Regions from separate parts of the Paraburkholderia sp. GAS82 genome, predicted to be linked through region 4. Evidence: predicted binding sites of a transcription regulator. Region 4 holds the regulator's gene; each other region holds the start of a gene.

Region 1 (5,862 bases), on a different contig from region 4:
GGGCAAAGACCGCGCGTCCAGACGGGTATCCGGTGGCACGATGCCGTTCTGGTTGAGCAGGAATGCGCAAACGGCATAGACGTCATCGGCTGAAAGCGACTCGGGCGCGGTAAAGGGCATTGCACGACGAATATAGTCGAACAGCGTGGTCGCATAGGGCCAGTAGCTACCGACGGTGCGCCTCGGCTTCGCACTCGCCAGCGTACCGCGACCACCCACTAACGCATCTCCGAGCAGCCCTTGGCCCTGCGCGCCATGGCATGCGGCACATTGGGCCGCAAACACGCGCGCACCGGTGGCGACGTCGCCGCTGCCTGCGGGCAAGCCATGGCCGTCGGGCGCGATGTCGATATTCCACGCCGCGAGGTCCTGGTCCGATAACGGTGTGCCGACGCCGTAGCCCGCGTGTGCGTTCGACGCGAGCAAACTCGCAACGACAAAAGCTGCAGGCGCAAGCGTACGTCTCAACACATTAAGCATTTCGCACCTCGCCACTCGCGTCGACACGCCACTGCTGAATCGCGTTGTAGTGATACTGCGAGTTCAACCCGCGTGCCGCCACTAGCGCTTCCCGCGTAGGCTGCACATAGCCGGTCGAATCCGTGGCGCGCGACAGGATCACTGCAGGCGCACCTTGCCACAACCAGTCCAGTTGGAAGCGCGTCAGCGCGCGATCGCCCGGGGTTCCGTCGATGCGCGCGAGTTGCCACGTAACGCCCGCATCCGTCGATACCTCGACCTTGCGAATCGTGCCGCGCCCCGACCAGGCGAGGCCACTGATCGGGTAGTAGCCTTGCGTGCTCAGACGATGCCCCGGTGAAGGCCGGGTGATCACGGACTTCGCATCCATTTCGAATGCGAACTGCCGCGCGGTTCCATTCGCCATCAGGCTCGTGTATCGAGAAGTTTCCTCGCGCGTCTGCAGCGGCGCATCGACGAACTTCAGGCGGCGCAGCCATTTGACGTTCGTATTGCCTTCGAAGCCCGGCACGATCAGGCGCAGCGGATAGCCGTTCTCCGGGCGCAAACGCTCGCCGTTCTGCGCATAGACCACCATGGCGCGCTCGAGGATGCGATCGAGCGGCAAGCTGCGCGTCATTGCCGCGGCATCCGCGCCCTCCGCCAGCACCCAGCCGCCGCGTCCACCTTGCCCATCTTTCGACGTCGACAGGCCCCCCACTTCTTCCAGCAAGGTCGAAAGCCGTACACCCGTCCATTCGCAGCACGACAGCAAACCGTGCGTCAGTTGCACCGGTTGACCGCTCGGTCCATTCCATTCGCCACCGGTATTGCCGGAACATTCGATGAAATGGATCCGCGATTCGGACGGCAGGCGAACCAGATCATCCATCGTGAACAGTTTCGGCTCGCGTACAAGACCATGAATCACGAGGCGGTGCTGATCGGGATCGATATCCGGCACACCGTTGTGATGCCGTTCGTAGACGAGGCCGTTCGGCGTGATCGTGCCAAACAGGTCCGCTAGCGGCGTCATCGACGAAGCGGCCCCGGGCAACGGCCACGCCTTCGCGCTACGACGCACCACATCGGCCTCGTGCGCTGAGGGCAAGCCATAGGGATGCTCGAGTATCGGCGCGCCCGGCGTGCGGCTCCATGGCGCGATATCAAGTGGCTTTAGCAGCGGGTTTGCGGCCGCGCCGGCACGTTGTGCGACCACCAGACCGCTCGCGGCGAGTCCGCCCAGCAAACGGCGACGGCCGCGCGAAGTGGGCCTATCGGGTGCATGGGGTGAAGTGTCGCGAACCTTTTTCATCGGTGTCAGTGCGTCATGGGCCAACTGGCCACTGTAGCAACTGAAGCGGCGCCGACAAAACGAGCAATCGTGATATCGATCGAACCCAATGTGTAGAACGCCCCTTGCCCCCGGCTTACCAGGCTCGCAAATAAACTAAACAGAAAAACGCCGATAAGGATTTGAGGATTCGTTATTGGAGTGCACCGTTGGCGATTCTTATACTCGATCACGGTCAGCACTCGCCAGCGAAGAGTGCCAAATCTCCACAGCAGGAATGTCTAAATGAGCCTACGTCCTTTGCATGACCGCGTGATCGTCAAACGCCTCGATCAGGAAACGAAAACCGCTTCGGGCATCGTCATTCCCGAGAGCGCCGCGGAAAAACCCGATCAAGGCGAAGTGCTCGCCGTCGGCCCCGGCAAGCGCGATAACGACGGCAAGCGTATCGAGCCGGACCTGAAAGTCGGCGAGCGCGTGCTGTTCGGTAAATACGCGGGCCAGCAGGTCAAGGTCGACGGCACGGATCTGCTCGTGCTGCGCGAAGAAGACATCGTCGCCGTAGTCCACCAATAAGGGAGCATCACAAGATGGCAGCCAAAGAAATCGTCTTTAGCGACAGCGCGCGTTCGAAACTGGTCGAAGGCGTCAACATTCTCGCCAATGCAGTGAAAGTCACGCTCGGCCCGAAAGGCCGCAACGTCGTGCTCGAACGTAGTTTCGGTTCGCCGGTTGTGACCAAGGACGGTGTGTCCGTGGCCAAGGAAATCGAGCTGGCCGACAAGTTGCAGAATATCGGCGCGCAACTGGTGAAGGAAGTCGCCTCGCGTACCAGCGATGCCGCCGGCGACGGTACCACCACCGCCACGGTGCTGGCGCAAGCGATTGTCCGCGAAGGCCAGAAATACGTCGCGGCAGGCCTCAATCCGCTGGATCTGAAGCGTGGTATCGACAAGGCCGTGACCGCGGCAATCGAAGAACTGAAGAAGATCAGCAAGCCAACTACCACGAGCAAGGAAATCGCTCAGGTTGCAACGATCTCGGCGAATGGTGAAGAATCGATCGGTCAGCGTATTGCCGAAGCCATCGACCGTGTCGGCAAGGAAGGCGTGATCACCGTCGAAGACGGCAAATCGCTCGCCGACGAACTGGACGTGGTCGAAGGACTGCAGTTCGATCGTGGCTACCTGTCGCCGTATTTCATCAACAATCCGGACAAGCAGGTCGCCGTTCTCGACAGCCCGTTCATTCTGCTGCACGACAAGAAGATCTCGAACATCCGCGATCTGCTGCCGGTGCTCGAGCAGGTTGCCAAGGCAGGCCGTCCGCTGCTGATCATCGCCGAGGACGTCGAAGGCGAAGCACTTGCAACACTGGTAGTTAACAACATCCGCGGCATTCTGAAGACAGTGGCGGTCAAGGCGCCGGGCTTCGGCGATCGCCGTAAGGCCTTGCTCGAAGATATCGCGATCCTTACCGGTGGTCAGGTGATTGCCGAGGAGACCGGTCTCACGCTCGAAAAAGCGACGCTGGCGGAACTGGGCCAGGCCAAGCGCATCGAGGTGGGCAAGGAGAACACCACGGTCATCGACGGCGGCGGCGACGCGAAGAACATCGAAGCGCGTGTCAAGCAGATCCGCGTGCAGATCGAAGAAGCCACCTCCGACTACGACCGCGAAAAGCTGCAAGAGCGCGTCGCCAAGCTCGCAGGCGGCGTGGCGGTGATCAAGGTGGGCGGCGCAACCGAGATCGAAGTCAAAGAGAAGAAGGACCGCGTGGACGATGCGTTGCACGCGACTCGTGCGGCCGTGGAAGAAGGCATTGTGCCGGGCGGCGGTGTCGCGCTGATCCGCGTCAGGAACGCAATCAAGGATCTGAAAGGCAGTAATCCCGATCAGGACGCCGGGGTGAAGATCGTGCTGCGCGCGCTTGAAGAACCGCTACGCCAGATCGTGACCAACGCGGGCGAGGAAGCGAGTGTGGTGGTGGCGAAGGTCGCGGAAGGCAGCGGCAACTTCGGCTACAACGCGCAAACCGGCGAGTACGGCGATCTGGTGGAATCGGGTGTGCTCGATCCGACCAAGGTCACGCGCACGGCATTGCAGAACGCGGCATCGGTTGCGGGCCTGCTGCTCACCACCGATGCGACCGTGTATGAAGCACCGAAGGACGCGCCGCCGCAGTCGCCGGCGGGTGGGCCGGGCGCAGGCGGTCCGGGTTTCGACTTCTGACGATCGATGAGCCCCGCGCGGTTCGCGCGCGTTGATTCTTTGGTCTTAACAACACGCATGCCTGCCTCGCGCAGGCATGCGTGTTTCTGCAATAACGTCCTTAAGCATTTTTTCGCAAATGCTTATCAGCATTTGTCGTTTCGGCCATATTCAGCAGACCATTAACATCCTGTCGTCCCGGCCCGAGCGCGCCGGAGGATTCACAGGAGAGCATCATGGTCGCTCATCACGGCGGAGCGCCAGAGATCGTCATCGTCGGTGGCGGTCTTTCCGGCACGGCGCTCGCCATCAAGCTGCTGCGCGAAGCACAGCAAGCCCTCGCGATCCGCCTCGTCGACCCGTGTACGCAGCCGGGTCGCGGCCTCGCTTACTCGACCCGGGAGCCGGGACATCTGGTCAACGGCCCCGCCCTCCTTTTCACGCTATATCCAGAGCAACCGGAGCATTTCGTCGACTGGCTTACTTTGCAGCCCGAGTTTGCCGGCCAGCCTCGTGATGCAGTCGCCCAGGCGTACGTGCCGCGCTGGCGTTTTGGCGATTACGTAAGCGAGCAATTGCGGCAGGCACAGCAGCAAGCTGCGCCCGGCGTCACGTTCGAACATGTCCAGGCACGCGTCGAAGATCTCGATGTTTCATCAAACGGCGTCACGCTCGCGCTCGACGCAGGCCGGGTGCTGCTCGCCGATCACGCGGTGCTCGCGCTCGGTGTGTTCCAGTCGCGGCCGCGTTTTGATGCGAACGGTCAGCTCACGCAAGCGGGTCAGTATGTCGCTAACGTGTGGGACTGCCCGCGTCTTGCAGCACTCGTCGACGCAGACGAGCTCGTGCTGGTGGGTGGAAGTCTGACGATGATCGACGCCGTCGTATCGCTCGAAAAGCTGGGTTATCGCGGTACCTATAAGGTGCTGGCGCGGCACGGCCTGACGCCAGTCGAACGGCGTAACCCCGCGCCTGATGAAGCGCCTTTCGGAAGAGTGGGACCGCCGCGCACATTGCGGCAGGTCGTGCGCGAACTACGCGAAAAAGCTCGAACCATCATCGCGCATGGCGGTGACTGGCAATCGCTACCGGGCGCGCTCAGGCCATATCTTGCAGACTGGTGGCATAACGCAGCGTTGATCGACAGGCAGCGGTTCTTCCGGCACGTGAGACCGCATTGGGACGTGTTTCTGCATCGCGCGCCACCCGTCAGCGCAGCGCTGGTCGACGCGCTGCGCACAAGCGGCCGTCTGAGCGTCGAGGCGGCCATCGTCAACGATCTCGCGGAAGCTCTGGGAGGAGGCGTGAACGTGCGTTACCGGCTACGCGGTAGCGAAGAAGAACGCACGATGGTCACCCAGGGTGTCGTCAACTGCACCGGGCCCGACTATCGCTGGCACGCCGGTTGTGAGCAGCCCCTGGTGCGCAATCTGTTTTCGCGCGGCCTTGTGCAAACGGGACCGGTAGGGCTTGGCATTACGGTCGATCCATCGCTAGCCGCGATCGCAGCGAACGGTGCTGCTTCGCCGTACATTTCGGTGCTCGGCGCAGCATTGCGCGGCACGATCGTCGAACCTGGGACAGTCATCGAAATCGCCAATCAGACCACGAGGCTCAGTGCGCGTCTGCTCGCAGCGTTAAGTGTTGCGCAGGCGCCTGCAGTGCTTCAGGTGTCCTGATCAGACACCTGAAGCACCTGGAAGCGCCAAACGCTAACGCCGCGTCGACAGACGCCGCACCACCGCAACCAGCGCATCGATCTCATCGCAGGTGTTGTAGAACGCGAGCGATGGCCGCACGGTAGCTTCGAGGCCGAAACGCCGCAAGATGGGCTGGGCGCAATGATGCCCCGAACGTACTGCAATGCCCTCTTCGTTCAGTGCCTGCCCAACCTCTTCC
Region 2 (5,862 bases), on a different contig from region 4:
GCGTGCCGCGCGCGATCGTCCACTTGTACAACGCGATCGCACCGGCGTTCCGCAAGATCGTCTTCAACCAGTCGAAAGACGAAGTGAAGGCGCTCGCGGTCGAGGGCACGCGGCTCATCAAGCAGTACGCGCAAGAACGGCCGCAGACGCACTGGATCTACCAGTACTCGCCCGAAACCTTCAGCATGACCGAGCTGCCGTTCGCCCGCGAGGTGTGCGATGCGGTCGCTCAGACGTGGCGGCCCACGCGGGATCACAAGATGATCGTTAATCTGCCCGCTACGGTCGAAGCCGCAATGCCGAACGTGTACGCCGACCAGATCGAATGGATGGACCGCAATCTCGGCTACCGGGACAGCATCGTGCTGTCGGTGCATCCGCATAACGATCGCGGCACCGCGGTCGCCGCCGCCGAGCTCGCCGTGCTGGCGGGCGCGGATCGCGTCGAAGGGTGTCTCTTCGGGAATGGCGAGCGCACCGGCAATGTCGACCTCGTCACGCTGGCGATGAATCTTTACACCCAAGGCATCGACCCAGGCCTCGACTTCTCGAATATCGACGCGGTACGCCGCGTGGTAGAGCGCTGCAACCAGTTGCCGGTGCATCCGCGCCATCCGTATGCGGGCGATCTCGTCTATACGGCGTTCTCGGGATCGCACCAGGATGCGATTCGCAAGGGCTTTGCCCAGCAGAAGCCGGACGCAGTGTGGGAAGTGCCCTATCTGCCGGTCGACCCGGCCGACGTGGGCCGCAGTTATGACGCTGTGATCCGCGTGAACAGCCAGTCGGGCAAAGGTGGCTCGACCTACCTGCTCGAACGCGGCATGGGCTTCACGCCGCCGCGCCGCGTGCAGATCGAGTTCAGCCACGCGGTGCAGGCCGCCACGGATATCAGTGGCGCCGAGATCAGCGGTGAGGCGATCTGTGCGTTGTTCGCCCGCGAGTACTTCGAGACCGCAGGGCCGGCGCGGCGGGTCAACGCTTCAACCGTGCGGTGGGAAGATCGCGACGTCAATGTGGCGGCGACGAATCGGCCCCGTGCGCCGTCCGAGGCGCAAGACGCGCAGCATGCGCCGCACGAGCAACACGCCCGCCGCGTCGCCGCCGCGTTCGCTGCAGTTGCGGGGCAGACGATTGAGGTCATCTCGTTTGAAAGCACTCGTACCACCGATGGGCGCACGGCGGTGTTCGCGGGCTGCAGGGTCGGAGAGCACGCGGTCCGGTACGGCGTTGGAGTTAGCCCGGAAGCTGCGACGGCGGTCGTGGATGCCGTTGTCAGCGCGGTGAACCGGGCAATCGGAACAAACGAGGCGGCCGGGACAGATATGGCAGAAGTGGTAAATTCGGCGGCGTGGCAAGAGCGCGACCGTAGAGTCGCGGCCTGACGGCAACCGGCTGCTCAACTCAGACGCAAAAGCAGACAACAACCTTAAGAGAGCGCGGCACGATCTGCCGCGCCTACGAGCACGGGTCGCTCACCCAGCGTCCCGGCGAGAGAAGCCCACCCTCACTCGATCGCGCAACGCGTTGCCTGCCATGCGACCAGCCGCCACTCACCGTCTTCCTGCGCATGCAGTGCCGTATAGGCAATCGGGAACAGCAACGCGCCGTTGTTCGCCTCCATCTCGATGAGCGCTCGCCCCGTGACGATCACACAGGTTTCACGCCCCACCGGCAGCACCTCCTGTGACTGGATCTCGATCTGCCGATAACGACGGCGCCCCGCTGTGATTCCGTCGATGAACTGCCGCTTCGTTTCCCGTTTGCCATTCGTGTGGACATAGCTGACGGTCTCGGAGAGCAGCGAGTCGAGCAACGGTCCGTTGCCATCGACCATCGCTCGAAAGCGGTCGCGCTCGAGCCCACGAATCGCCTCGATCACCTTTGCGGACATTGCTCAGCCCCTTTGCCTCGACGGGCCGACAGCGGCCGCGGTCTTAGAAGTTACGTTGCAAATATAGCTGGCTGAAATTTATACCAGGTTTGGGCTCTTTGATACCGCCGTTCGCGAAGGACGCCAAAACCGGTAGACCGCCAGACACTGCTGCCGACATACGAAGCCCGCCCCCACGTCAGCTGTCGAAGGGACGCTGGAACATTGCGGCGTGGCCGCGATCCAACTTCAATCGCGGTACCCACCGCGCATAAATTGCCCTTGAAAAAGCCGGTCCTGCACCCCATATACCGAAAGCCACGGGCGCAAGAAATCATAAGAAGAAACTCGGAATTCAGCAGACCAATACTCGAAAAGGCCGAAAACTGGTGACAGTTCACCAAGGTGCCCCCATCCAGAGCAAATCCTACGCTCATCCCCGTCAAAGCGTAGAAAGCGTATGATGCTATTGAAAATCAAATTTCGATAGCCAGGCGGGAACCATGATACCCCCACACACTCTAAGTATTAGCACTCGGATATTGAGAGTGCTAACATCCACGCTGGAGTCGAAGTTCGACTGAGCTTTTGGCTGATTCCAAAGGAGTTTTCTACGTGAGCAACGCAATGACCCTTCCGAGTACTCTGAGCCCGTCGTCGGCTAAGGCCGCTTCGGCAGGTGCACTGGCGCTCTCGCATTCTTCGCTGCTGCCCGGTCAACTGGGCAATATCGACGCCTACATCCAGGCCGTGAACCGGATTCCGATGCTGACGCCGGCGGAGGAACGACAGTTCGCCACCGAATTTCGCGAGCAGGGTAACCTGGAGTCCGCGCGCCGCCTCGTCCTGTCGCATTTGCGACTGGTGGTGTCGATCGCGCGCAACTATCTGGGCTATGGCCTGCCGCATGCCGACCTGATCCAGGAAGGCAATATCGGCCTGATGAAGGCCGTGAAGCGCTTCGATCCGGAGCAGAACGTGCGTCTCGTGTCGTACGCCATGCACTGGATCAAGGCCGAGATCCACGAATACATCCTGCGCAACTGGCGCATGGTGAAGGTCGCCACCACCAAGGCGCAGCGCAAGCTGTTCTTCAACCTGCGCAGCCACAAGCAGGGCTTGGGCGCGTTCACGCCGGACGAGATCGAAGGTCTCGCCAAGGAACTGAACGTCAAGCGCGAGGAAGTGGCCGAGATGGAAACGCGCCTATCCGGTGGCGATATCGCACTGGAAGGTCAGGTGGAGGACGGCGAGGAATCGTACGCGCCGATCGCCTATCTGGCCGATTCGCATAGCGAACCGACCGCCGTGCTGGCAGCGCGTCAGCGCGACAAGTTGCAAAGCGACGGCATCGCCAGCGCCCTCGAATCGCTGGACGCACGCAGCCGCCGGATTATCGAAGCCCGCTGGCTGCAGGTGCAGGATGACGGTTCGGGTGGTTCGACGCTGCACGACCTGGCAGACGAATTCGGCGTGTCGGCCGAGCGCATTCGCCAGATCGAGGCGAGCGCCATGAAGAAAATGCGCAGCGCATTGAACGAGTACGCTTAACGCAAAATAGCGGCACTCGGCGCCGTCAGACACTCGTCCGCGCTCTGTAAGACATCAGCCCTGCCCTCGTAAGACGGCGGGGCTTTTTCATTTACCACGTCCCAACCCCACCCCATTTCCTTGACGTAGCGCAAGGTTGCTTGTATTAGTGACGTGGACGGCATGCCTACGCGACCCAATGCCACAGTCGCGAACTTCCTCGCTGCCAGCCCCTATCTTAATATCGTTATGCATTCTCCAAGCCGTCTGCGCGGCCTGGATCCGGCCGGGTAAACCGGTGTGAAGTCGAACCATCGACCGATCATGACCATAACGCTACACGAGAGGACTCCGCCTCGCCCTGCCCTGCGCGCGCGAATCGCCGCCTGGGCACGCGGACCGACCTTCGGGCGAGATATCGCCATCGTGCTTGCCATCAAATTTGCACTCCTGATGGTGCTCAAGTACGCGTTTTTCAATCATCCCATGGCGGAGAACATGTCCATGCCGCCCGCGCTCGTCGCGCAGGCGCTGCTCTCCGCGCCCGCCCCGCATCCGTCTCAAGGTGATCAACATGCCCGGTAGCGAAGTCGTCGACCTCTCGCGTCTCCAGTTTGCGGTGACGGCGCTTTATCACTTTTTGTTCGTACCCCTTACGCTCGGACTGTCCTGGCTGCTCGTCATCATGGAATCCGTCTACGTGATGACCGGCAAGCAGATCTACAAGGACATGACGCAGTTCTGGGGCAAGCTGTTCGGCATCAACTTCGCGATGGGCGTCACCACCGGTCTCACGCTGGAGTTCCAGTTCGGCACCAACTGGTCGTACTACTCCCATTACGTCGGCGATATCTTCGGCGTACCGCTCGCGGTCGAAGGGCTGATGGCGTTCTTCCTTGAGTCGACCTTCGTCGGCCTGTTCTTCTTCGGCTGGCCACGGTTGTCACGGGTGCAGCATCTGATCGTCACCTTCCTCGTTGCACTGGGTTCGAACCTGTCCGCGTTGTGGATTCTGGTCGCCAACGGCTGGATGAACAATCCGGTCGGCGCCGAGTTCAACTACGAAACCATGCGGATGGAACTGTCGAGCATCTACGCGGTGCTGTTCAATCCCGTTGCACAGGTGAAGTTCGTGCACACGGTTTCCGCCGGCTATGTGACGGCTTCGATGTTCGTGCTCGGCATCTCGTCGTGGTACCTGCTCAAGCGGCGCGACACGGAATTCGCGCTACGCTCGTTCGCGATAGCGGCGGGCTTCGGCCTCGCATCGACGGTCTGCGTGATCGTGCTCGGCGACGAATCCGGCTACCGCACCGGCGAAGTCCAGCAGGTCAAACTCGCCGCCATTGAATCGGAATGGGAGACCGCGCCGGCGCCCGCACCATTCACGATATTTGGCATCCCGAACCAGAAGGAAGAGCGGACCGACTATGCGATCCGGATTCCATACGCGCTCGGGATCATCGCAACGCGTTCGCTCGATGAGCCGGTGCTCGGTCTGAAGGATCTGATCGCGCAAAACCAGCTGCGCATCAAGGACGGCATGATTGCGTACGGCGCGCTGCAGCAGCTCAAACAAGGCAATGCCACCGACGACGCCAAGGTCGCCTTCGCGCTGCACAAGGACAATCTCGGCTACGCGCTGATGCTCAAGCAGTTCACGCCCAACGTCACGGATGCCACGCCGGACCAGATCGCCCAGGCGGCGAAGAAGACGATTCCGCCGGTGTTGCCGGTGTTCTTCTCATTCCGCATGATGGTTGGCCTCGGCATCCTGTTCCTCGTGACCTTCCTGCTCGCATTCTGGTTCTGCGCGCAGCGCTCGCTGCTGCTGGATAAGCGCCGCTGGTTTCTGCGCTGGGCCGTGTGGGCGATTCCATTGCCGTGGCTTGCGGCGGAATTCGGCTGGATCGTCGCCGAACTGGGGCGTCAGCCGTGGACGATTGCAGGCATCCTGCCCACCGCGCTGTCGGCTTCGAGCCTGACGGCCTCGGACCTGTATCTGAGCATCGGCGGCTTCGTGGTGTTTTACACGGCGTTGTTCGTGATCGAAATCACGCTGATGTTCAAGTACGCGCGGCTCGGTCCGTCGTCATTGCATACGGGACGGTATCACCATGAGACGCCGCCACAGGGTCAGCCGTCCAAGCCGCTGAGTACCACTGTTGCATGATCGGCCATCAGACTGCGCAAGCTGTCCTAGCTGTGTAAAAGGGAAAAATCATCATGGATTACGCAACCCTCAAAGTGATCTGGTGGGTCCTGATCGGCGTCCTGCTGATCGGCTTCGCCGTTACCGACGGCTTCGATATGGGCACAGCCATCCTGCTGCCGTTCATCGCGAAGACCGACTCCGAGCGGCGCATTGTTGTGAACACCGTCGGCGCGACGTGGGAAGGCAACCAGGTCTGGTTCATCACCGCAGGCGGCGCGATGTTCGCAGCATGGCCGCTCGTCTA
Region 3 (5,862 bases), on a different contig from region 4:
GCGCGGCACTAAGCGATGCGGGGCGGGGCCGGTCGCGGACGCCGGTACGCCCTGGACTATTTCCTGCGCTTACCTCTCAAGCTTACGCAGCACCGACTCCAGCCTTTCATGGGTTTCTGCGCGCCGCTCAAGACAGCGCCGCCGACAGCATTGGCCCGATGCCTTCTCCCCTCAGGGACATCCTCAAACTCAGCTGTTTCAAGCCCTCGCTGGGCTAGCCTCCTTTGGCACCGCCTCGCTCCCACCACAGCCAGTCAATCGTGTTACGAATCATCACGTACCCACGTTGGCACGCGGTGTTCAAGCAGAAAATTCGCACGTCCTGATTACAAACGTAATCAAACGTTACAACTGGATTGCTTATCAGCCAGTAGAATTTACGAACTGTAATGTCGCCGGCGCCCCTTATGCCACCTCAGACCCCGTCTTTTCACACGCCTCAGGGCGATCACGCGTGCGCGATCGGTTCGTGCCGCAACGAACATTCGACTAGGCGCCCCGGTCAGTTGACCGGCATCGACGCCAGCGGGAATCTTTAAAGTGGACAATTCACACGCCTACGTCCGCTCCCCTTCTGACGCCAGCCCCGACCTCCCGGACACCGGCCATGGCGCTCGAACCACCCGTGAAGCAAGCACATCCGTGGCGTCCGCCAAGCCTGCACAAGCGCTCCTGCAACGCGTCAGCGGTGCGGTAGACGTCCAGGACCGCGCGCGGATGTTCCAGCAGAAGGCCGTCACGGTCTGGCTCACCGGTTTGTCCGGGGCCGGAAAATCCACGATTGCGTATGAACTGGAACGACAGCTCATCGCCTTGGGTCACCCGTGCTATGTGCTAGACGGCGACAACGTCCGGCACGGCCTGGCCAGCGATCTCGGTTTCAGCAAAGAAGACCGGCGCGAGAATATCCGCCGCGTGGCGCATGTTGCCCAGTTGATGAACGATGCCGGTCTGATTGTGATTACCGCGTTGATTTCGCCGATGGGCGAAGATCGAGCCATGGCGCGCGAGATCATTGGGCCTGACCGGTTTGTCGAGACCTATCTCTCCGCTTCCGTGGATGACTGCGCGCGGCGCGATCCCAAGGGTCTGTATGCCAAAGCACGGGCTGGCGCAATCACGGCGTTTACCGGCGTGTCCGCACCCTACGAGGCTCCGGCCAACCCGGAGTTACGCGTGGATACCGCGACGCAGAGCAAAGACGCGAGCGTGGCGGGGATCTTCGACTATCTGCATGAGACGTATCTCCTGAAGCCCTAAATAAAAGATCCATCTGGCTTCGGAAACGAAAAAACCCGCATCGCTGCGGGTTTTCTCTTTTGGGGAGCACGCCTTACAGCGCGCCGCCCCCATGTGTTTCGATACGAGGCTCCCGGAGGAGCCCCATCCGAAATTACATGTCCATGCCCATGCCGCCCATGCCGCCCGGCATTCCGCCGCCGCCCATCGGAGCATCTTCCTTCGGCAGTTCGCAAACAGCTGCGTCGGTCGTCAGCAGGAGACCTGCCACCGATGCTGCGTTTTGCAGTGCCGTGCGCGTGACCTTCGTCGGGTCCACAACACCAGCGTCGACCAGGTCGACGTACTCGCCGGTTGCTGCGTTGTAGCCGTAGTTGCCCGTGCCTGCTGCAACTGCTGCCACCACGACGCTGGCTTCTTCGCCGCCGTTCGTGACGATCTGGCGCAGCGGTTCTTCCATTGCGCGCAGAACAATCTTGATGCCTGCGTCTTGATCGGCGTTAGCGCCCTTCAGACCGGCGATTGCCGTACGAGCGCGGATCAGTGCGACACCGCCGCCGGCCACGATGCCTTCTTCCACAGCTGCGCGCGTTGCGTGCAGTGCGTCTTCGACACGCGCCTTCTTTTCCTTCATTTCGACTTCGGTCGCAGCGCCGACCTTGATCACTGCAACACCGCCGGCCAGCTTGGCCACGCGCTCTTGCAGCTTTTCACGGTCGTAGTCCGACGTTGCTTCTTCGATTTGCGTGCGAACTTGCTTCACGCGCGCTTCAATGTTGGCACCTTCACCAGCGCCGTCGATGATCGTGGTGTTTTCCTTGCCCACTTCGATACGCTTCGCTTGACCCAGTTCAGCCAGCGTTGCCTTTTCGAGCGTCAGGCCGGTTTCTTCAGCGATAACTTGACCGCCGGTCAGGATCGCGATGTCTTCCAGCATGGCCTTACGACGATCACCGAAGCCCGGAGCCTTGACAGCAACAGTCTTCAGAATGCCGCGGATGTTGTTCACAACCAGCGTTGCCAGAGCTTCGCCTTCGACGTCTTCTGCGATGATCAGCAGCGGACGGCCAGCCTTGGCGACTTGTTCCAGAACCGGGAGGAGGTCACGAATGTTCGACACCTTCTTGTCGTGCAGCAGCACGAACGGGTTGTCGAGCACAGCAACTTGCTTGTCCGGATTGTTGATGAAGTACGGCGACAGGTAGCCGCGGTCGAACTGCATGCCTTCAACCACGTCCAGCTCGTCTTGCAGCGACTTGCCGTCTTCAACCGTGATGACGCCTTCCTTGCCGACCTTGTCCATTGCTTCAGCGATACGGTCGCCGATCGACGAGTCGCTGTTTGCCGAAATCGCGCCAACCTGAGCGATTTCCTTGTTGGTCGTGCACGGCTTGCTGATCTTGCGCAGTTCTTCGATAGCTGCAGTCACAGCCTTGTCGATACCGCGCTTCAGGTCCATCGGGTTCATGCCCGATGCGACGTACTTCATGCCTTCGCGAACGATGGACTGGGCCAGGACCGTTGCGGTCGTGGTGCCGTCGCCTGCGTTGTCGCTGGTCTTGGAAGCCACTTCCTTGACCATTTGCGCGCCCATGTTCTGGAGCTTGTCTTTCAGTTCGATCTCTTTCGCGACCGACACACCGTCCTTGGTGACCGTCGGGCCGCCGAAGCTGCGTTCCAGGACAACGTTGCGGCCCTTCGGACCCAGCGTGACCTTCACAGCGTTCGCGAGGATGTTCACGCCTTCAACCATCTTGGCACGGGCGGAATCACCGAATACGACGTCTTTAGCTGCCATCTTCTAACTCCTTGAATTCTTGGGATATAACCGGGTAAGTAGCGCTTTGCGCTTACTTCTGCACCACGGCCATGATGTCTTCTTCGCGCATCACGAGCAGTTCGCTGCCGTCGACCTTAACGGTCTGGCCTGCGTACTTGCCGAACAGGACGCGGTCACCAACCTTCACGTCGAGCGCGATTTGTGCGCCCTTGTCGTCACGCTTGCCCGGGCCGACTGCCAGAATTTCGCCTTGATCCGGCTTTTCTGCTGCGGCTTCGGGGATCACGATGCCCGACGCGGTCTTGGTTTCTTGATCCAGACGTTTGACGATCACGCGATCATGCAAAGGACGAAGGTTCATACATACTCCTCTCTTGATTGAGACTGAAGAACGCTGAGAAAACCCGGCTGGCTGGGCCAGCCGGCGATGTTGTTAGCACTCTCGTGCAGCGAGTGCTAATTATATGGACGGGCGGTGACAAATTCAAGAAGGATGGGGGTGGGAATTTTTTGCGAGGGTTGTCGAGATTCACTTAACTTTGAACTTTGTTCACTTAAGTTTGAACTCGTGACCTGCGCTCGGACGCGCCAACAGGGCGAACATTCCATAAAAACAATGACTTATAACCCACGTAGCCGTGCCGCAGGGTTGCGCACGCTGCTGGCCACCCAGCGATTTCTGACGACCATCGTTCCGCAAAACGTAACGACTGACATTCAATCTAGGGTAAACCCCCGGAATCGATCTCATTTCTCATCCAAGCCCGGGAAGTTCGAAAAAGATGATGCGGCTTGCGGCTATCAGGTGCAGCCGATGCACAGAGTTCTGGCAGGTGATCCAGTTCGTCTCCCTGACGGCACCCCAGTGGGAGTGTTCGAAGGTGGCTAGACCCGAAAGTAGGGAATTTACTGGACCGTCCGAAAGACGTGCTTTCTTTGAACGCCGCCCGTACTCAGCCGCCCGCCGTCGTATGTGCGCTCAATCACGCCAAGTATGCAGACGGATGACCCATCTGTACGAAACGGCGATCGTCGCGTGTCGGTAGAGTCGAGATGTGGCGCGGTGGCAGTAGGTTCGGTTTGTCTGTTGCCGCCCCTTTCGTCTGGCGGTGCCCGAGTAACCTCGCCCTAACTCCGTTTCCACACCCCGCTCATTGAACCGGACATGCAGATCTCCCGCATCCGGCTCTCGGACAGGACACCACGCCTTCACACACGGCAGGTTCACAACCATGGACCAGTCAGACGCACGAGACCGAAGTGCCCGTAGAGATGCGGGGATGGATAAGTCCCGCCTCTGCGACGTCGAACCTTGTACTTGTTGCGTAACCACCGACGCAACCGCGTAGCGGTGTAGCTGTCGAGCGCCCGATACGCGCGTCTGTCCGAGCCTACCTTGAAGTAGTTCGCCCAGCCGCGCAGCGTGCGGTTCAACCGGCCCACCAGCTCCGTGGTCTCTTGCCACACCGTCTTGAGGGCGGTCATCGCATGAATCTTTTCGACCATGCGCCGGATACTCTTCTTCGACGGACGCATGCCCATACGGGCCTGGCCTGTCGTCGCTGAGTACAGCCGCCCAAACGTATAACCCAGGAAGTCGAATTCGCCTTCCGGCACCTTGCAGATTCGTGTCTTCTCTTCGTTGACCGTCAGCTTCAGTTTGTCCATGATCTCGCGCATTCGTAACAAGGCTTCCTCAGCCTTCCCTTTCTTGCACAGGATCACCAGATCGTCCGCGTAGGTCACAATGCGACTGCCAAGACTGCGCTGAAGTCCGAGCTTCTTCCATGCCAGCACAAACCGGCGCATATAAATATTCGCCAGCAGTGGTGAGATGGGTGAGCCTTGCGGAATGCCACGTCTGCTGTCTTTGGCCTCCGTCGTACGTTTCTTCCGGCCTCGGGTATCGGTTTCTTCAACGGAGCATTCCAGCCACATCTTGATCAGATGCAGCACGCGCCGATCAACGATGCGTCGCGCCAGCGACAGCATCAGTTCGGCGTGTGGAATACTTCCGAAGTAGTCCGCAAGGTCGGCATCAACGACGTCCGTTTGCCCTCGATGCAGCCGTTCCTCCACCTCGATCACCGCTTGCTGGGCGTTTCGCCCCGGGCGGTAAGCGTACTGCTCCGATGGAAGGTCCGCTTCGAAGATCGGTTCGAGCACCAGCATCGCTGCTGTCATGCACACCCGATCACGCAAGGTCGAGATGCCCAGTGGCCTCAGCTTGCCATTGGCCTTCGGGATAAACACTCTTCTGATAGGGTCCGGCCGGTAACTCTCCTGCCTGAGCGCAAGCGCCAGTTCGCCGAGCCACTTCTGCACTCCATACGCTTCGACCTCCGCGAAGTCTTGCCGATCGACACCCGGTGCGCCCCTGTTCGAGCGACACTGGGCGTACGCATGCGCCAGCACATCCTCACGGTAGATCTTGTCGTACAGCGCGTAGAAGAGATACCCGGCTTCTGCCTTCGCTTTCGCGTGTAACGCCATCTGCAGCTTCTGAACACGAATCGGAGTTGATAGGTTGCCCAATCTCCACGTCCTCACTACGTATTGCGTCTGTCCTGAACTGAGGCCCCTTCCCTCCGCCAGCATTACCCGGCTTCACCAGTACTACGGGCCTCTCCGTCATCCCAAGGCGCCCGGCCTGTCCCTCGCGGGCGTCCGGTTGGTCATCCCTGACCACGCCGAGGGACTTCCCGTGTTGCGTACGCTTTCCTTGTGTACATGCTGTCGCCACTACCCCGGCGCAGCGACTGGGCGTCCAGCCTGCTCATTCGCCCAGTCGTATCAGCCTTCCCCGATAGGGTTGTCGGGTCGGCCTGCGCATCGACCTTTTC
Region 4 (5,862 bases):
TGACCGACTGACGCTTCGCAGGCGCGCCGACGAGAATCTCGCCGTCTTCCATGTAAGCGATGATCGACGGCGTGGTGCGCGCGCCTTCCGAGTTTTCGATCACCTTGACCGAATTGCCTTCCATGATCGCCACGCACGAGTTGGTCGTGCCGAGGTCGATGCCGATGATTTTGCCCATTTTTACTAATCTCCTGACTTTGATCGCTGCGGTAGGTTGCCTTGTGCCCATCTGGCGGCAAGGCAACCCGCCTTCAATTCAAACCTGCACTCAACATAAGTGCGTCTGCATCGTTTTCAAGACCTTGAATGCAATGCGGTCTTTAATTTTTTTCAATCGCCTGCGGCTTCGGGATTGGCGTTGCCGGGGATTGCCCGACTTGTTGCCACCCCGGCTAACCGCCAGTACCGGCCACGCCATCCATCGCCTTTGAAACGGCCTTTGCGGCAACCTTCCCCCGGGCGGCTGCCACCGCTGCCTCGAACTGCCCGAGGCCGTGCCAGCCAGTCGCCCGGCCAAGCCGCTTGCCACGATGAAAGAAGAACCACGTCGGCACGCCATGCAGCATGAAACGGCGGCCCAGCTCACGGTGCTCGTAGACGTTGCTGTGAAACCATCTAAGCCCGAGCGCGCGAATCGCGTCGGGCTGCGCCAGCATCGCCTTCTTCGCTATTTCGCAGTTGAAGCAGTCGAGTCCCCAGAAGAACACCACCGCCACCTCGTCGCCAACCGCTTCGAGCGCGGCGTCGAACGACTCTGCGCTCAATTCCTGCATCTCGAACACGGCAAAAGCCGTGGAATCGACGGGAAGGTTGGCCATGATAGCGGGGATGCCTGCCCGGGAGCGCCTGAGCGATGCCTGAGTTCTACTTCGGCTTACTTCGGCTGGGCGACGGTAACGAGCGCCGGGCGCAGCACGCGGTCGGCAATCACGTAACCCTTTTGCAGCACGGAGACGATGGTGTTGGGCTCCTGCTCGGCCGGCACCATCGAAATAGCCTGGTGACGATGCGGGTCGAACTTCTCGCCTGCCGGAGGATTGATCGCCACGACGCGGCCTTTCTCAAGCGCACCGCTCAACTGGCGCAGCGTCAGCTCGACACCCTCACGAACCTTCTGCAGGTCGTCGGACGAGTGGGCGACGGCGGCCTCGAGGCTGTCGACCACAGGCAGCAGATGCTCTGCAAAGCTCTCGATCGCGAACTTGTGAGCCTTGGTGACATCTTCCTGCGCACGCCGGCGCACATTTTCGGTCTCGGCCTTGGCACGCAGAAAGCTCTCCTGCAACTCGGCGATTTTGGTCTGCGCTTCGGCCAACGCGGCTTCGGCGCCGGCCGGCGCAGCTTCAGCCGGGTTGACTTCCGGCTGAGCTGCGTTGGCCTCGGCAGCCTGGCGCGCGGCTTCTTCGGCGGGCGTGGGATTCTGGCTCGTCGGATTCTCTTGCGTGTTTTCCATGTCGCTGAAAGTCGTAAAAAAGTTAAAGCCAAGGGCGGCCGCGTGGTGCTCTGAAAGGCCCGCTTGAGCGTTGCAGAAACGCCACACAAACCACCGCTCATCGCCTACTGAGTTTGGGTCTCAAAGCACGATTTCAAGCGGTCAAAAGGAACTTTTCGCACCGCAACAGTGCGGCAGAAATGCCTCGTTACAACCATTAATCAGATAGAGATTGAGCGGCCTCGTGGACTGACCTAAACTTCAGCTGTCCACCCGGGAAGGCACGTTTACCCTAACCTGGTATATACCACTTCACTTAATTCATCGCGCGTTCGTCCAGCATCATTTCGGGGGAGTACCGTGAAACTGACCTTCGCAATATCCGTGGTCGCCTTGGTGCTCGTAGCGGGAACCACGACCATCTGCATGTCCGGGGCCGTCAACGACAGCACGACCGAATATGGCGGCGTACACGCGACGATGGAACAACTGTTCAATCCCCACCTGAAAGTTTGTCGATAGTGCGCCGGTCGCGCTTGGTCGGACGCCCGTGCAAAGCGGCGGCCGGCTCGCGATACGTCTTACGCCGCTCCTGCTCCACCTGCCGCTTCACCTTGCTTTCCTCGGTTTCCGCATAAAGCGTCTGCGCCACACTCGCCGGGCCGCGCACGTCGCACACACCCAGTACCTCCACCTGCCATACGATGCGTTCGATCTCGATTTCGACGAGATCGCCAACCCGCACCTCCTTGGCCGGTTTGACTGCCGCGCCGCCAATCCTTACGTGGGCTTTGTCGACGGCATCCGCCGCCAGCGAGCGTGTCTTGAAGAAACGCGCTGCCCATAACCACTTGTCGATGCGCAGGCGCGCGCCGGGTTCGGTCGAAATCCTGTAGTTCATCAGCTAGTCTGGCGCCCTATGTACGAAGCGGCGTCGCAAGTTGCGCATCAAGCGCGTTGAAAACGATTCCGTCAACCAGTCTCACGCCGGCACCGTACCTTGCGCGGAGGCCACCTGCACCGGCCAGCCCTGCAGGTTCTGGGCGACGATCTCCCCCAGCGCCGCAATCCACGCCTGCGAGGCGTTCAGGCAAGGAATGCGGTGAAACTCCTTGCCGCCCGCATGGACGAACTCGTCGCGGACTTCCATGCCGATTTCCTCAATAGTTTCCAGGCAATCGGCAGTAAAGCCCGGACAAAACACATCCGCGCGGCGCACTCCCGCCGCGCCCAGCTCCTTGAGCGTCGGCGCGGTATAGGGCTGCAACCACTCGGCCTTGCCGAAACGCGACTGGAACGTGACGCGGCACTCCACCGTTGTCAGCCCGAGCGCCTGCATCAAAAGTGCCCCCGTTTGCTGGCACTGGTCGTGATACGGGTCACCGAGATCGAGCGTACGTTTGGGAACGCCATGGAAGCTCAGCACCAGCTTGTCGCCGGCCGCGAAATCCGGGCGTCCATGGGCATGCCAGTACTGGTGTACCTGCGCCGCCAGCGCCGCGATATACGCCGGATGATCGGCATATTGGCGGATGGTGCGGATTTCCAGCTGGTTGCGCATGCGCTTGAGCGCCGAGAATGCAGCGTCGAATGCCGTTGCCGTAGTCGACGACGAGTATTGCGGATACATCGGCACCAGCAGTACGCGCTCGGCACCCGCCAGCTTGAGCTGATTCAGCATGTCCGGGATGCCTGGCATGCCGTAGCGCATGGCGTAGTCGACGATCGCCGTGTAGCCGTTCAACTGCAGCAGATGCCGCAAACCTTCCACCTGCTTCTCCGTGAACACGCGTAACGGTGAGCCTTCCGGTGTCCACACCGCAGCATATTTCTTGGCCGACGAGCGCCCGCGAAACGGCAGGATCAGGAGCCGCAAGATCACCTGCCAGAGGGCCGCGGGAATCTCCACGACACGTGGGTCGGACAGAAACTGCGCGAGGTAGCGCCGCACGGCCCGTGGCGTCGGTGCGTCGGGCGTGCCCAGATTGATCAGCAAAACCGCAACACGATGGGATGTGGCGGGTTGCGATGGCCGCTCGAGATCGAAACGCATAGGCAACAGGGCTAGCCGCGTACAGCGGGAAATCGGTTCAGGTGAGAGTCATTATAGCGGGGCGGTCCGCAGCCGATACCTGGCCATTCGGCCGATTGGCAAGGCGCGCGCCGCATCGCATCATTTGCAGCATGCAATTCGGGCTCCTGCCCGACGGAGGTGCGGGCAATGGCAAAGGCAATGAAACGTGCCGCGGTTCCGGGGCGCAGACGCTTATTGCTGGCTGAGCGTCAGCGAGAGCAGGCGCGCGGTGATGTCGACAATCGGAATCACACGGTTGTAGGCCATGCGCGTCGGCCCGATCACGCCGAGCGTACCGACGATCTTGCCGTTCACTTCATACGGCGCGGTCACGACGCTCATTTCCTCGATCGGCACGAGATTCGACTCGCCGCCAATGAAGATTTGCACGCCCTGGGCGTGACTCGAAACGTCGAGCAACTGAAGGAGACTGGTCTTTTGGTCGAATACGTCAAACAGCTTGCGCAGCCGCGCCATGTCCGAAGACAGGTCGGCCACTTCGAGCAGATTGCGCTCGCCGGAGATCAGCACGGTCTCGCCGGCGTCAGCTTCATCTGTGCTGGCCTTGACGGCGGCGTGCATCAGCGTGGTCATGTCGCCGCGCAGCTCGTCGATCTCTTCGCGCAGACGCCGGCGCACTTCGTCGAAGGAAAGGCCGGCAAAGTGCGCGTTGATGTAATTGGACGCTTCCACCAGTTGCGACGGCGAAAAATCGCGCTGCGTCGCCATGATGCGGTTCTGTACGTCGCCTTCGGGCGTGACGATGATGAGCAGGATGCGCTTGTCGGACAGGCGCATGAACTCGATCTGCTTGAAGACGTGACTGCGCCGTGGGGTCAGCACCACGCCGGCAAACTGCGACAGGCTGGACAGCACGCTCGCCGCCGCTGCAACGATCTTCTGCGGCTCGCCCGCCTGCAGCGTGGTCTTGACGGTACGGGTAACCGCTTCCTCGTCCGCCGCGGACTCGACTGTGAGCATCGTGTCGACAAACAGACGATAGCCGCGCGGCGTTGGAATACGGCCCGCCGAGGTGTGCGGGCTGATGACGAGCCCTGCCTCTTCCAGATCGGACATCACGTTGCGGATCGTCGCCGGGCTCAGCTCCAGCCCGGAGTAGCGGGACAACGTGCGCGAGCCGACCGGTTGACCTTCGGCGATATATCGCTCGATCAACGTTTTGAGGAGGGTTTGTGCGCGGGGATCTAGCATGACGGAAAAGTTTAGCTTAATGACGCGACGACCGCGAGCGCTAACAATAACAGCGTTCACGCCTTCGTTGGCGAGGCATGGGCTGCATGTGCCGGTTTGCCCGCACAACCCCTGGCGCGAACCCGCACCTGCGGGTTCGACGCAACGCATACCATCCCGCTGTCACGAGGAGTTCATCATTCTGCCGATAATCCTGCGCAGGCCGGCCGGCACGGGCCTGCAGCCCGACAGGCGCGCCCGCGTGGCGCCGGCCGCCCATGTGGCCGCGGACGGTTCTTTTCAGCCCTCACCTATGGTGTAATGCCGGCATGCAAGTTACCAGTCAGTTCAAGACCGTCGCGCTCGTCGGGCGCAACAACACGCCAGGCATTGGCGAGCCGCTGACCGCGCTCGCCGCGTGCATCGCCAGGCGCGGCTTCGACGTGGTGTTCGAGGCGGACACCGCCGCGGAGATCGGCATTACCGACTACCCGGCCCTGCGCCCCGCGGAAATCGGCGCCCGCGCCGACGTGGCCGTGGTGCTGGGCGGCGACGGCACGATGCTTGGCATCGGCCGCCAGCTTGCGCCGTACCGCACGCCGCTGATCGGCATCAACCATGGGCGGGTCGGCTTCATCACCGACATCCCGATTTCGGCCATGCAGGAACTCGTGCCGCAGATGCTGAGCGGCAATTTCGAGCGCGAGGAACGCATGTTGCTGGAAGCGCGCATCATGCGCGGCGGCAGCCCCATCTACCACGCGCTGGCCTTCAACGACGTGGTGGTCAACCGCAGCGGTTTCTCGGGAATGGCGGAGCTGCACGTGGCCGTGGATGGCCGCTTCATGTACAACCAGCGCTCGGACGGACTGATCGTCGCCACGCCGACCGGATCGACCGCCTACGCGTTGTCGTCAGCCGGGCCAATCCTGCATCCACAGTTGCAAGGCATCGTGCTGGTGCCGATTGCGCCACACGCATTGTCGAACCGCCCCATCGTGCTGCCGGACGACTCAAAGGTCAGCATCCAGATCGTCTCCGGCCGCGACGTCAACGTCAACTTCGACATGCAGTCGTTCACCGCGCTCGAACACAACGACACGATCGAAGTGCGCCGCTCGCGCCATACCGTGCCGCTCCTGCACCCGGTCGGCTACAGCCATTA

Evidence for each region. Region 4 encodes HrcA, which represses chaperone genes, less so after heat shock. Its sites were predicted from a motif close to TTAGCACTCNNNNNNNNNGAGTGCTAA; they were not measured.
Region 1: a site for HrcA is predicted at 1,989-2,015, ahead of P3T17_RS28585 (co-chaperone GroES). Genes of this name have one in related genera too.
Region 2: a site for HrcA is predicted at 2,402-2,428, ahead of rpoH (RNA polymerase sigma factor RpoH). Genes of this name have one in related genera too.
Region 3: a site for HrcA is predicted at 3,453-3,479, ahead of groES (co-chaperone GroES). Genes of this name have one in related genera too.

What each region holds. Positions count from the first base shown of each region.
Region 1 is NZ_JBNDLX010000010.1:163,362-169,223, forward strand. It holds gene P3T17_RS28575 (c-type cytochrome) at 1-480, opposite strand, end outside; gene soxC (sulfite dehydrogenase) at 473-1,774, opposite strand; gene P3T17_RS28585 (co-chaperone GroES) at 2,039-2,329, shown strand; gene groL (chaperonin GroEL) at 2,344-3,984, shown strand; gene P3T17_RS28595 (FAD/NAD(P)-binding protein) at 4,200-5,642, shown strand; gene P3T17_RS28600 (family 2A encapsulin nanocompartment cargo protein cysteine desulfurase) at 5,676-5,862, opposite strand, start outside.
Region 2 is NZ_JBNDLX010000003.1:560,379-566,240, reverse strand. It holds gene leuA (2-isopropylmalate synthase) at 1-1,385, shown strand, start outside; gene P3T17_RS12890 (nuclear transport factor 2 family protein) at 1,508-1,894, opposite strand; partial or broken gene P3T17_RS12885 (acyloxyacyl hydrolase) at 1,938-2,077, opposite strand; gene rpoH (RNA polymerase sigma factor RpoH) at 2,489-3,424, shown strand; gene cydP (cytochrome oxidase putative small subunit CydP) at 3,728-3,988, shown strand; gene P3T17_RS12870 (cytochrome ubiquinol oxidase subunit I) at 3,978-5,576, shown strand; gene cydB (cytochrome d ubiquinol oxidase subunit II) at 5,630-5,862, shown strand, end outside.
Region 3 is NZ_JBNDLX010000006.1:80,671-86,532, reverse strand. It holds gene P3T17_RS19600 (hydroxymethylpyrimidine/phosphomethylpyrimidine kinase) at 1-12, shown strand, start outside; gene cysC (adenylyl-sulfate kinase) at 673-1,260, shown strand; gene groL (chaperonin GroEL) at 1,394-3,037, opposite strand; gene groES (co-chaperone GroES) at 3,090-3,380, opposite strand; gene ltrA (group II intron reverse transcriptase/maturase) at 4,244-5,617, opposite strand.
Region 4 is NZ_JBNDLX010000014.1:46,909-52,770, reverse strand. It holds gene dnaK (molecular chaperone DnaK) at 1-178, opposite strand, end outside; gene P3T17_RS33325 (thioredoxin family protein) at 393-818, opposite strand; gene grpE (nucleotide exchange factor GrpE) at 875-1,453, opposite strand; gene P3T17_RS33315 (RNA-binding S4 domain-containing protein) at 1,926-2,333, opposite strand; gene hemH (ferrochelatase) at 2,415-3,485, opposite strand; gene hrcA (heat-inducible transcriptional repressor HrcA) at 3,699-4,718, opposite strand; gene P3T17_RS33300 (NAD kinase) at 5,027-5,862, shown strand, end outside.